Regions from separate parts of the Pseudoalteromonas sp. Angola-30 genome, predicted to be linked through region 4. Evidence: predicted binding sites of a transcription regulator. Region 4 holds the regulator's gene; each other region holds the start of a gene.
What was found. The regulator MetJ, encoded in region 4, represses methionine synthesis genes. The targets are predictions, from matches to a motif close to TAGACGTCTAGACGTCTA.

Region 1 (2,211 bases), on a different contig from region 4:
ATGCGCGCTGACACTCAGCATAGGCGAAAGTTTTACTAATAAACAAAAGCAACCTTTTGATACGTTATTAAATTTGGCCGATCACCAAATGTATAAAAATAAACAAGCGTACAAATTGGCTAAAAAAGCATAATAATAAAAGTAATACACTTAAACATAGCAACAAAAAAGCAAGCCATTAGGCTTGCTATAAACGGGGATAATTAGGCTTTAAGCGATTTGTTTTTCGGCTAGGTTTAATTCCATAATGGCTTTTAATAAACGGTATAAGTTTATTGATGCGTCAATTTCTTCTTTACGGTTTGTTAAGCTTTCAATATTTAAGCCCAGTGGCACATCTAGGTGCGCACAACTTTTGAGTATTAGGTCGAGATTTTCTCGGCAAATACGTACAGATTCACTTAAGGTATTGTCTGCATCAAGCATGCGCCATTTAGTGGCCTCTGGCACTGAGATACCCAACCATTGCATAAACTCTAAGGTTTTATCGCCACCGCATGGCGTAAACGTTAAAATAATCCGTTTTGGTGTAATACCTTGTGCTTTACAGGTACGCGCATAACTTGTTATTAGCTCTATAGTTGCTTGCGCGTCGTAAACCGCTTGCGATATAAAAAACTGACAACCTTGTGCTGTTTTTTCTATAAGGCGTTCGTGCTCATTTCGCTTACTTGAATGTCGCTCAGCAATGGTGACGCCCCCTAAAAAGAAGTCATCACTTTGCTCTGCAAGCGTTTTATAGGCATCGGGCAAGCTTAGTTTTATATCACCTACCGATGAGGGGCTACCCACTAAAACGACATTTTTTAAATCGTAGTCGTTTTTAGTTTCATCCAACCAGCCTTTAAATTCCTCTACACCACGTTGTGCCACACTTTTGTAAGTAATGACATCTGGAGCAGATAAATTACGTAGTAAGTGGCTGTATTCACGTGGGTCTACAGTTTGTTTAAACGGAAATGGGCGTGCTTTATCTGTACGGCTACTTTCATCTTGAATGTCGTAAATTATCACGCCGTCGTATTCAATTTCGTGTAAGCGAGCAAGTAGTTTTTCTGCAATGATTTTTAGTTGCGCTTTATCAGTACCAATTTTAGGTGGAGTAGTACCAATAAGATAAACACCTTGATTGGTGTCTTCTATTTTTTCTTGTAGTGATAAAGCCATAATCCTCATTCCAGCTTAGTCCAATGTATGTAATTCAATATAACAGCCATTTAGACGTCTAGATAGATTTATTTAATGAAAGTTTTTCAATCAACTTGAGTTTTTTTCATACTTAAATGTTTTTAAAATAGGGAATTGACACAGTTGTTTACATTATAAATAGCCGATGGGCTCTTATATTTAGTGGCTTTGGGGCATAATCTAAGCGAGTTAGCATTAAACCTAATAACAAATTTGCTCAATTTAAAAAGGGACAACAATGAAATTTAAATTACTAGCAACAAGCTTAGCGGTATCGCTGGCACTAACAGGCTGCGCAACACAGCAAAGCGAAAACACCCAAACGGCACAACAACAGCAAACAACAAAAGCTGACGAACGTGTATTTTCGCAAGAGTACTTAATCGAAGAGCTTGATAACGGCTTACGTGTAATGGTTGTTAAAACCGATTACCCCGATGTCGTCTCGCTGCAAATTCCGGTATCGGTTGGCTCACGTAATGAAGTAAAAGCAGGTAAAACCGGTTTTGCTCACTTTTTTGAGCACATGATGTTTAAAGGCTCTAAAAAATTTCCGCAAGAGGAATACACTGCCATATTTAAAAATGCAGGGGTCGATAACCGTGCTTACACCACTAACGATTACACAAACTACCATTTAAACTTTTCAAAGCAGCACCTTGATAAAGTACTTGAAATTGAAGCCGATATTTTTCAAAACTTAACCTACACCGAAGAGCAATTTAGAACCGAAGCGCTAACGGTTAAAGGGGAATATTTAAAAAATAACGCCAGCCCAATTCGTAAGTTATTGAGCGCAGTACGCGAAGAAGCGTTTGATACGCACACTTATAAACATACCACCATGGGCTTTTTTGAAGATATAGAAGCCATGCCAGATCAAATGGCTTACGGTAAAGAATTTTTTGATAAGTTTTATAAGCCTGAATATGTATCGCTAGTGATTGTGGGCGATGTTGACCCACAAGCTACAATGGCTATGGTTAAAAAACATTGGGGTGGCTGGGAAAAAGGCGATTACGT
Region 2 (2,211 bases), on a different contig from region 4:
TGCGCGTGCGAGTTTGGCCGACTCTAGGTTTACTTCACGGCTTATGCTTGCCATGTCGTAATCTTCCATCGAAATGGTGGTTGAGTTAAAGGTATTGGTTTCAATAATGTCTGCACCGGCGGCTAAAAAACTGCGGTGTATATTGGCAATTAACTCAGGTTTTGTAAGGCTTAATAAATCGTTATTGCCTTTAATTAGTACGTGCCAGTCTTTAAAGCGCTCGCCTCGGTAGTCTTCTTCTTCAAGCTTGTGAGTTTGGATCATGGTGCCCATGGCGCCATCTAAAATTAAAATACGCTCTTTTAATGCAGCGCTTAATTCGCTGTGTTTATTATTGTTTTGCACGTTATTCGGCATAGTTGTTAGTCCTCACATCTTGGCTAACTAAATTAATATCATAAGGGGTCGTTTGGTACACGTAGTAATTTAACCAGTTCGAAAACAGCAAAAAAGCATGGCTTTGCCACGTTTTTGACGGCTTTTTACTTGCATCGTTATCTGGAAAATAGTTTTCGGGTTTTGGCGCATCAGGACTTTTTTGTAAATCGCGCTCGTACTCTGCTTTTAATGTGTCGGCATCATATTCTGGGTGGCCGGTTATAAACACTTGGCTGCCCGACTTATTTTTCATTAAGTAAGCGCCTACTTTTTCAGAGCCAGCTAGCACGACTATATCGTCGCAGGCATTAATTTTATTTATATCTATGTGGCCATAACGTGAGTGAGGCACTAAAAAGGTATCGTCAAAGCCACGAGTAAGTGCTCCGTGATCAAAGTAACACTGGTGAGTAAACACACCACAAAGTTTATCTTCTTTTAAATCGCGTTTTAAATTGTAACGATGATACAACGCGGCATGCGCCGCCCAGCATGAAAACAGCGTAGAGGTAACGTGCTGCTCTGCCCAATCAATAATCACTTTTAGCTCATCCCAGTACGCAACATCGTCGTATTCAAGGTGTGCGAGTGGCGCGCCGGTAACAATTAACGCATCGTAGTTATTGTCTTTCACTTCTGAAAAATAACGATAAAAGGTATCTAGGTGCTCTTCTGAGTTGCTACTGCTACGGTGTGTATCTAGGCGTAATAGCTCTACATTTACTTGCAAAGGAGAATTGGCAAGCAAACGAATAAACTGCACTTCGGTTTCTACTTTATTAGGCATTAAATTTAAAATAGCCAAACGCATAGGACGAATTTCTTGCGTTTTTGCGCGACTTTTTGGCATTACAAACACGTTTTCTTCACGTAAACGGGCAATAGCCGGTAGCTCGTCTTTCACTGTAATTGGCATATTTTTTACTCCTACTCATAAAAACCGAGAATTTATACGCTCTCATTATGAACAGTATGCTAAAAATATCAACCTCTAGATGTATAGATGTCTAAATGAAATTTATTCATGATTTTATACTTTATCAACCTGCAGCCATTAGCGCTTTAAAACCCGCCATTCGTTGACTGTTTCACCCGTGAGCCACTACAATACAACATTGAAATTTTTATTATTTGAAGGCTTTCCTCCATGGTTTTACCTGATAAGTTTATATTCTCGATGAGTCGAGTATCTAAAGTTGTGCCACCTAAGCGCACAATTTTAAAAGATATTTCGTTGCACTTTTTCCCTGGCGCTAAAATTGGTGTGCTAGGTTTAAATGGTGCTGGTAAATCTACATTACTTCGCATTATGGCCGGTGTTGATCAAGACTTTGAAGGTGAAGCTCGCCCTCAACCTGGTACTAAAATTGGTTACTTACCGCAAGAGCCAGTACTGGATGAAAGCAAAACAGTACGCGAAATAGTTGAAGAAGCTGTTGGCGAAGTAAAACATGCCCTTAATCGCCTTGACGAAGTGTACAACGAGTACGCAATGGAAGACGCTGACTTTGACGCCCTAGCAAAAGAGCAAGGTGAGCTTGAAGCGATTATTCAAGCGCACGATGGTCACAACATCGATAACGTTTTAGAACGCGCAGCCGATGCACTTCGCTTACCTGAATGGGATGCTAAAATTGAGCACCTTTCAGGTGGTGAGCGCCGCCGTGTTGCTATTTGTCGTTTATTACTCGAAAAGCCAGATATGCTTATTCTCGATGAGCCTACTAACCACTTAGATGCTGAGTCGGTTGCTTGGCTTGAGCGCTTCTTACATGATTACGAAGGCACTGTTGTGGCGGTAACGCATGACCGTTACTTCCTTGATAATGTAGC
Region 3 (2,211 bases), on a different contig from region 4:
AATCGTGGCTACCAGATTTATTAGGTGAACCGTAACCAATCACTGTTTTACAACAAATTAGTGATGGTTTGTCGGTAACACTTTGAGCCTCTGCTATTGCAGCACTAACAGCATCGCTGTCGTGGCCATCAACGTCACTTATTACATGCCAGCCGTACGCTTTAAATCGTGCTGGTGTATCGTCGCTAAACCAACCTTCAACTTCACCATCGATTGAAATACCGTTGTCATCCCAAAAAGCCACTAACTTGCCAAGGCCTAATGTGCCAGCAAGTGAACATGCTTCATGAGAAATACCTTCCATTAAACAACCGTCACCCATAAATGCATATGTGTAGTGATCAACAATGTCGTGGCCTTCACGGTTAAATTGTGCAGCAAGCGCTTTTTCAGCAATCGCCATACCTACCGCATTTGTGATCCCCTGACCTAGTGGGCCCGTAGTAGTTTCAATTCCTGGTGCATAACCGTACTCAGGGTGGCCTGGCGTTTTAGAATGCATTTGACGGAAGTTTTTAATTTCATCAAGTGGTAAGTCGTAACCAGTTAGGTGCAATAGAGAATAGATAAGCATTGAACCGTGGCCATTTGAAAGAATAAATCTGTCACGGTCAGCCCACTCTGGATTAGTTGGATTATGCTTTAGATAATCGCGCCATAATACTTCTGCGATATCGGCCATGCCCATTGGGGCTCCAGGGTGGCCAGATTTGGCCTTTTGTACTGCGTCCATTGACAAGACGCGAATAGCATTTGCAAGTTCTTTGCGAGATGGCATGAATTCTCCTACCTTTATGTGTATTTGCGCGGGTACTTATGTGTTCGTTAATACCCTTAAGTAACTTAAGAGCTGTTATAGCAACCATTCTTACTTAATGTGGGTGCAGTGTGCAATTAAAAACCCCATAAAAATGGGCTATTATGAATATTTTTTAAGACCAAAAAGTTATTACTCATTTTATTTAGACGTCTAGGCGTAAAAACACTATGCAAGGTGTTTTGTTTTAGATAAAATACGCCCCTTAATTTTTTAGCGCTAATACCGACGTTTGTGAAGCGCAATATTTGTGAGCAGAAATACAATGGCAAAACATTTATTTACTTCTGAATCTGTTTCTGAAGGTCATCCGGATAAAATCGCCGATCAAATCTCTGATGCGGTACTTGATGCTATCCTAGAGCAAGACTCTCATGCCCGTGTTGCGTGCGAAACTTACGTAAAAACCGGTATGGTTATGGTTGGTGGTGAAATTACCACTAGCGCATGGGTTGATATTGAAGAAATTACACGTAAAACAGTACGTGAAATTGGCTACACGCATTCAGACATGGGTTTCGATGCAGACTCGTGTGCAATTTTAAACACTATTGGTAAGCAGTCTCCTGATATTAACCAAGGTGTTGACCGTACTAGCCCAGAAGAACAAGGTGCTGGCGACCAAGGCTTAATGTTTGGTTATGCATGTAACGAAACAGAAGTACTAATGCCTGCGCCAATTACTTACTCACACCGTTTAGTACAGCGCCAAGCGCAAGTACGTAAAAGCGGCGAGCTTAACTGGTTACGCCCAGATGCAAAATCTCAAGTAACTTTTGCATACGAAAACGGCAAGCCAGTAGGTATTGATGCAGTTGTACTTTCTACTCAGCACGCAGAAGAAATTTCGCAAAATGACTTAGTAGAAGCCGTGATGGAAACCATCATAAAGCCAGTACTTCCTGCCGAGCTTATTACTAGCGCGACTAAATTTTTCATTAACCCAACAGGTCGCTTTGTAATTGGCGGACCAATGGGCGACTGTGGTTTAACAGGTCGTAAAATCATCGTAGATACATACGGTGGTATGGCACGTCACGGTGGTGGTGCTTTCTCAGGTAAAGATCCATCAAAAGTTGACCGCTCAGCTGCATACGCTGCACGTTACGTAGCTAAAAACGTAGTGGCTGCAGGCCTTGCTGATAAGTGTGAGCTACAAGTATCTTACGCAATTGGTGTGGCAGAGCCTACCTCTATCAGCGTTGAAACCTTTGGTACGAGCAAGCTTGAAGAAGGTCGTTTAATTGAGCTTATTCGTGAGCACTTTGACCTACGCCCTTACGGCTTAATTCAAATGCTTGATTTAGAGCGCCCTATCTACCAACCAACAGCGGCATACGGTCACTTTGGTCGTGACGAATTCCCATGGGAACGTACAGATAAAGCAGACGCAC
Region 4 (2,211 bases):
TAAATACAGTGGCTAATATTGCCGACACGTTTGGTGGTATTAACTTAGAAGATATTAAAGCGCCAGAGTGTTTTGAAATTGAAAAAGCACTTATTGAGCGTTGCAGTATTCCGGTTTTTCATGATGACCAACACGGTACCGCTATAGTAACTGCGGCAGGTATGCTTAACGCCTTAGAAGTGCAGGGCAAATCAATAGAAGATGCCATTATTGTATGTTTAGGTGCAGGCGCTGCAGCGGTTGCTTGTATGGAGCTGTTAATTAAGTGTGGTGCACTGCGCGAACATATTTATATGCTAGACCGCAAAGGGGTTATTCATACTCGCCGCGATGACTTAAACGAATACAAACAGCTTTTTGCTAACAATACAGATAAGCGTACTCTACAAGATGTAATTGCTGATGCTGATGTGTTTGTAGGTGTATCGGGTCCTAACTTACTTGCACCTGAAGATCTAAAACTAATGGCTGATAAGCCAGTGGTGTTTGCATGTTCAAATCCAGATCCTGAAATTGCACCTGAGCTTGCGCACAGTGCACGTAAAGACTTAATTATGGCAACGGGGCGTTCTGATTTCCCTAACCAAGTTAATAATGTTTTATGTTTCCCGTTTATTTTCCGTGGTGCACTTGATGTACGTGCAAGCGCAATTAACGATGAAATGAAAATAGCCGCTGTTGAAGCTATTCGTAGTATTGCTAAAGAGCCAGTGCCTGAGCAAGTATTAAAAGCAGCGGGTGTAGAAAAGCTCGAATTTGGTGCAGACTACATTATTCCTAAACCGATGGACCCGCGTTTATTACCACGTATAGCCAAGGCGGTTGCTATTGCTGCTGTTGAATCGGGCGTGGCACAAATTGACTTACCGGAAAATTATATGGCGTAATATATAGCGCTTAAACAAAAAAACCTCAGCATGCTGAGGTTTTTTTGTTTAAAAAGACGTTTTATTCTTCGTCTAAAATAGGCACTTCTAAACCCATTTCTTGCATTATTTTTTTAACTTCTTCAGGTACTTTTTCTGCGTTATCTTTACGTAGGTCATCATCATTAGGTAATGGCTGGCCTGTAAAGGCATGCAAAAACGCTTCGCATAGTAACTCGCTGTTTGTTGCATGACGCAGGTTGTTTATTTGACGACGTGTACGCTCATCAGTTAATACTTTTAATACATTTAGCGGGATCGAAACGGTGATCTTTTTAACTTGCTCTGATTTTTTCCCGTGTTCTGCGTATGGGTGAATATACTCACCATTCCATTTAGCCATAAGATGTATCGTTGCCTCAGATTATTAATTTCTCACACGGCGTAAAAAGCGTGTAAATATGCGTGAAATTCTATCGTTTTAAAAAAGATAGTCAAATAATAGATAGCAATCTATCTTAATAAGCTGGCTGTAATAGTAAACACAGCCTCATTGAAGTTTTACACATCTGTTATTTTTAGCCATCTAGAGCTTTAAAAGCTTTGACTTATTATAATGGATAACTTACTCTTTTAGACGTCTAAACATCCAAATTAATCAGGTGACGAATATGAGCGAAAAAAACAAAGCAACCATTGCTGTACGAAATGGGGTTGATGCCGATAAACATCATGGCGCCGTTGTACCGCCAATTTATTTATCGACGACTTATTCGTTTGCCGGTTTTGATACTAAGCGCGCATACGACTATGGACGCAGTGGTAATCCTAATCGCGATATTTTAGCTGACACTCTAGCAGAGCTTGAAGGTGGCGCACGCGGAATTATTACTGCTACGGGCATGGCAGCAGTGCACTTAGCCACACAGTTATTAAATAACGATGATACATTGGTTATTCCTCACGATTGTTATGGCGGCAGCTACCGTTTATTTACGTCGTTAGAAAAGCGCGGCTTGCTTAAACTTAAAGTGCTTGATTTAACTAAACCAGAAAGCCTAGAACAAATTTTAACCATTAAACCTAAATTAATTTGGATAGAAACACCAAGTAACCCTGTGCTGCGCCTAACTGATATTAAAGCCGTGACGGATATAGCAAAACAGTGCGGTGCATTAGTGGCCGCCGATAACACCTTTTTATCACCGGCATTACAAAACCCAATTAAGTTTGGCGTAGACATTGTTGTGCACTCAACCACTAAATATATAAACGGCCATTCTGATGTTGTAGGCGGTGCAGTTGTTGCTGCAACACAAGAGCTTGGTGATGAGCTTGCTTGGTG

Region 1: the regulator MetJ is predicted to act here: its motif matches at 1,211-1,228, upstream of PSH54_RS09965 (methylenetetrahydrofolate reductase).
Region 2: the regulator MetJ is predicted to act here: its motif matches at 1,371-1,388, upstream of metA (homoserine O-acetyltransferase MetA).
Region 3: the regulator MetJ is predicted to act here: its motif matches at 964-981, upstream of metK (methionine adenosyltransferase).

Annotation. Positions count from the first base shown of each region.
Region 1 covers NZ_JAQREI010000006.1:73,241-75,451, forward strand. The annotation lists gene PSH54_RS09960 (sensor domain-containing diguanylate cyclase) at 1-133, shown strand, start outside; gene PSH54_RS09965 (methylenetetrahydrofolate reductase) at 211-1,167, opposite strand; gene PSH54_RS09970 (M16 family metallopeptidase) at 1,427-2,211, shown strand, end outside.
Region 2 covers NZ_JAQREI010000003.1:69,232-71,442, reverse strand. The annotation lists gene PSH54_RS05640 (homocysteine S-methyltransferase family protein) at 1-357, opposite strand, end outside; gene metA (homoserine O-acetyltransferase MetA) at 347-1,294, opposite strand; gene ettA (energy-dependent translational throttle protein EttA) at 1,526-2,211, shown strand, end outside.
Region 3 covers NZ_JAQREI010000006.1:114,530-116,740, reverse strand. The annotation lists gene tkt (transketolase) at 1-778, opposite strand, end outside; gene metK (methionine adenosyltransferase) at 1,083-2,211, shown strand, end outside.
Region 4 covers NZ_JAQREI010000002.1:66,980-69,190, forward strand. The annotation lists gene PSH54_RS03250 (malic enzyme-like NAD(P)-binding protein) at 1-887, shown strand, start outside; gene metJ (met regulon transcriptional regulator MetJ) at 949-1,269, opposite strand; gene metB (cystathionine gamma-synthase) at 1,538-2,211, shown strand, end outside.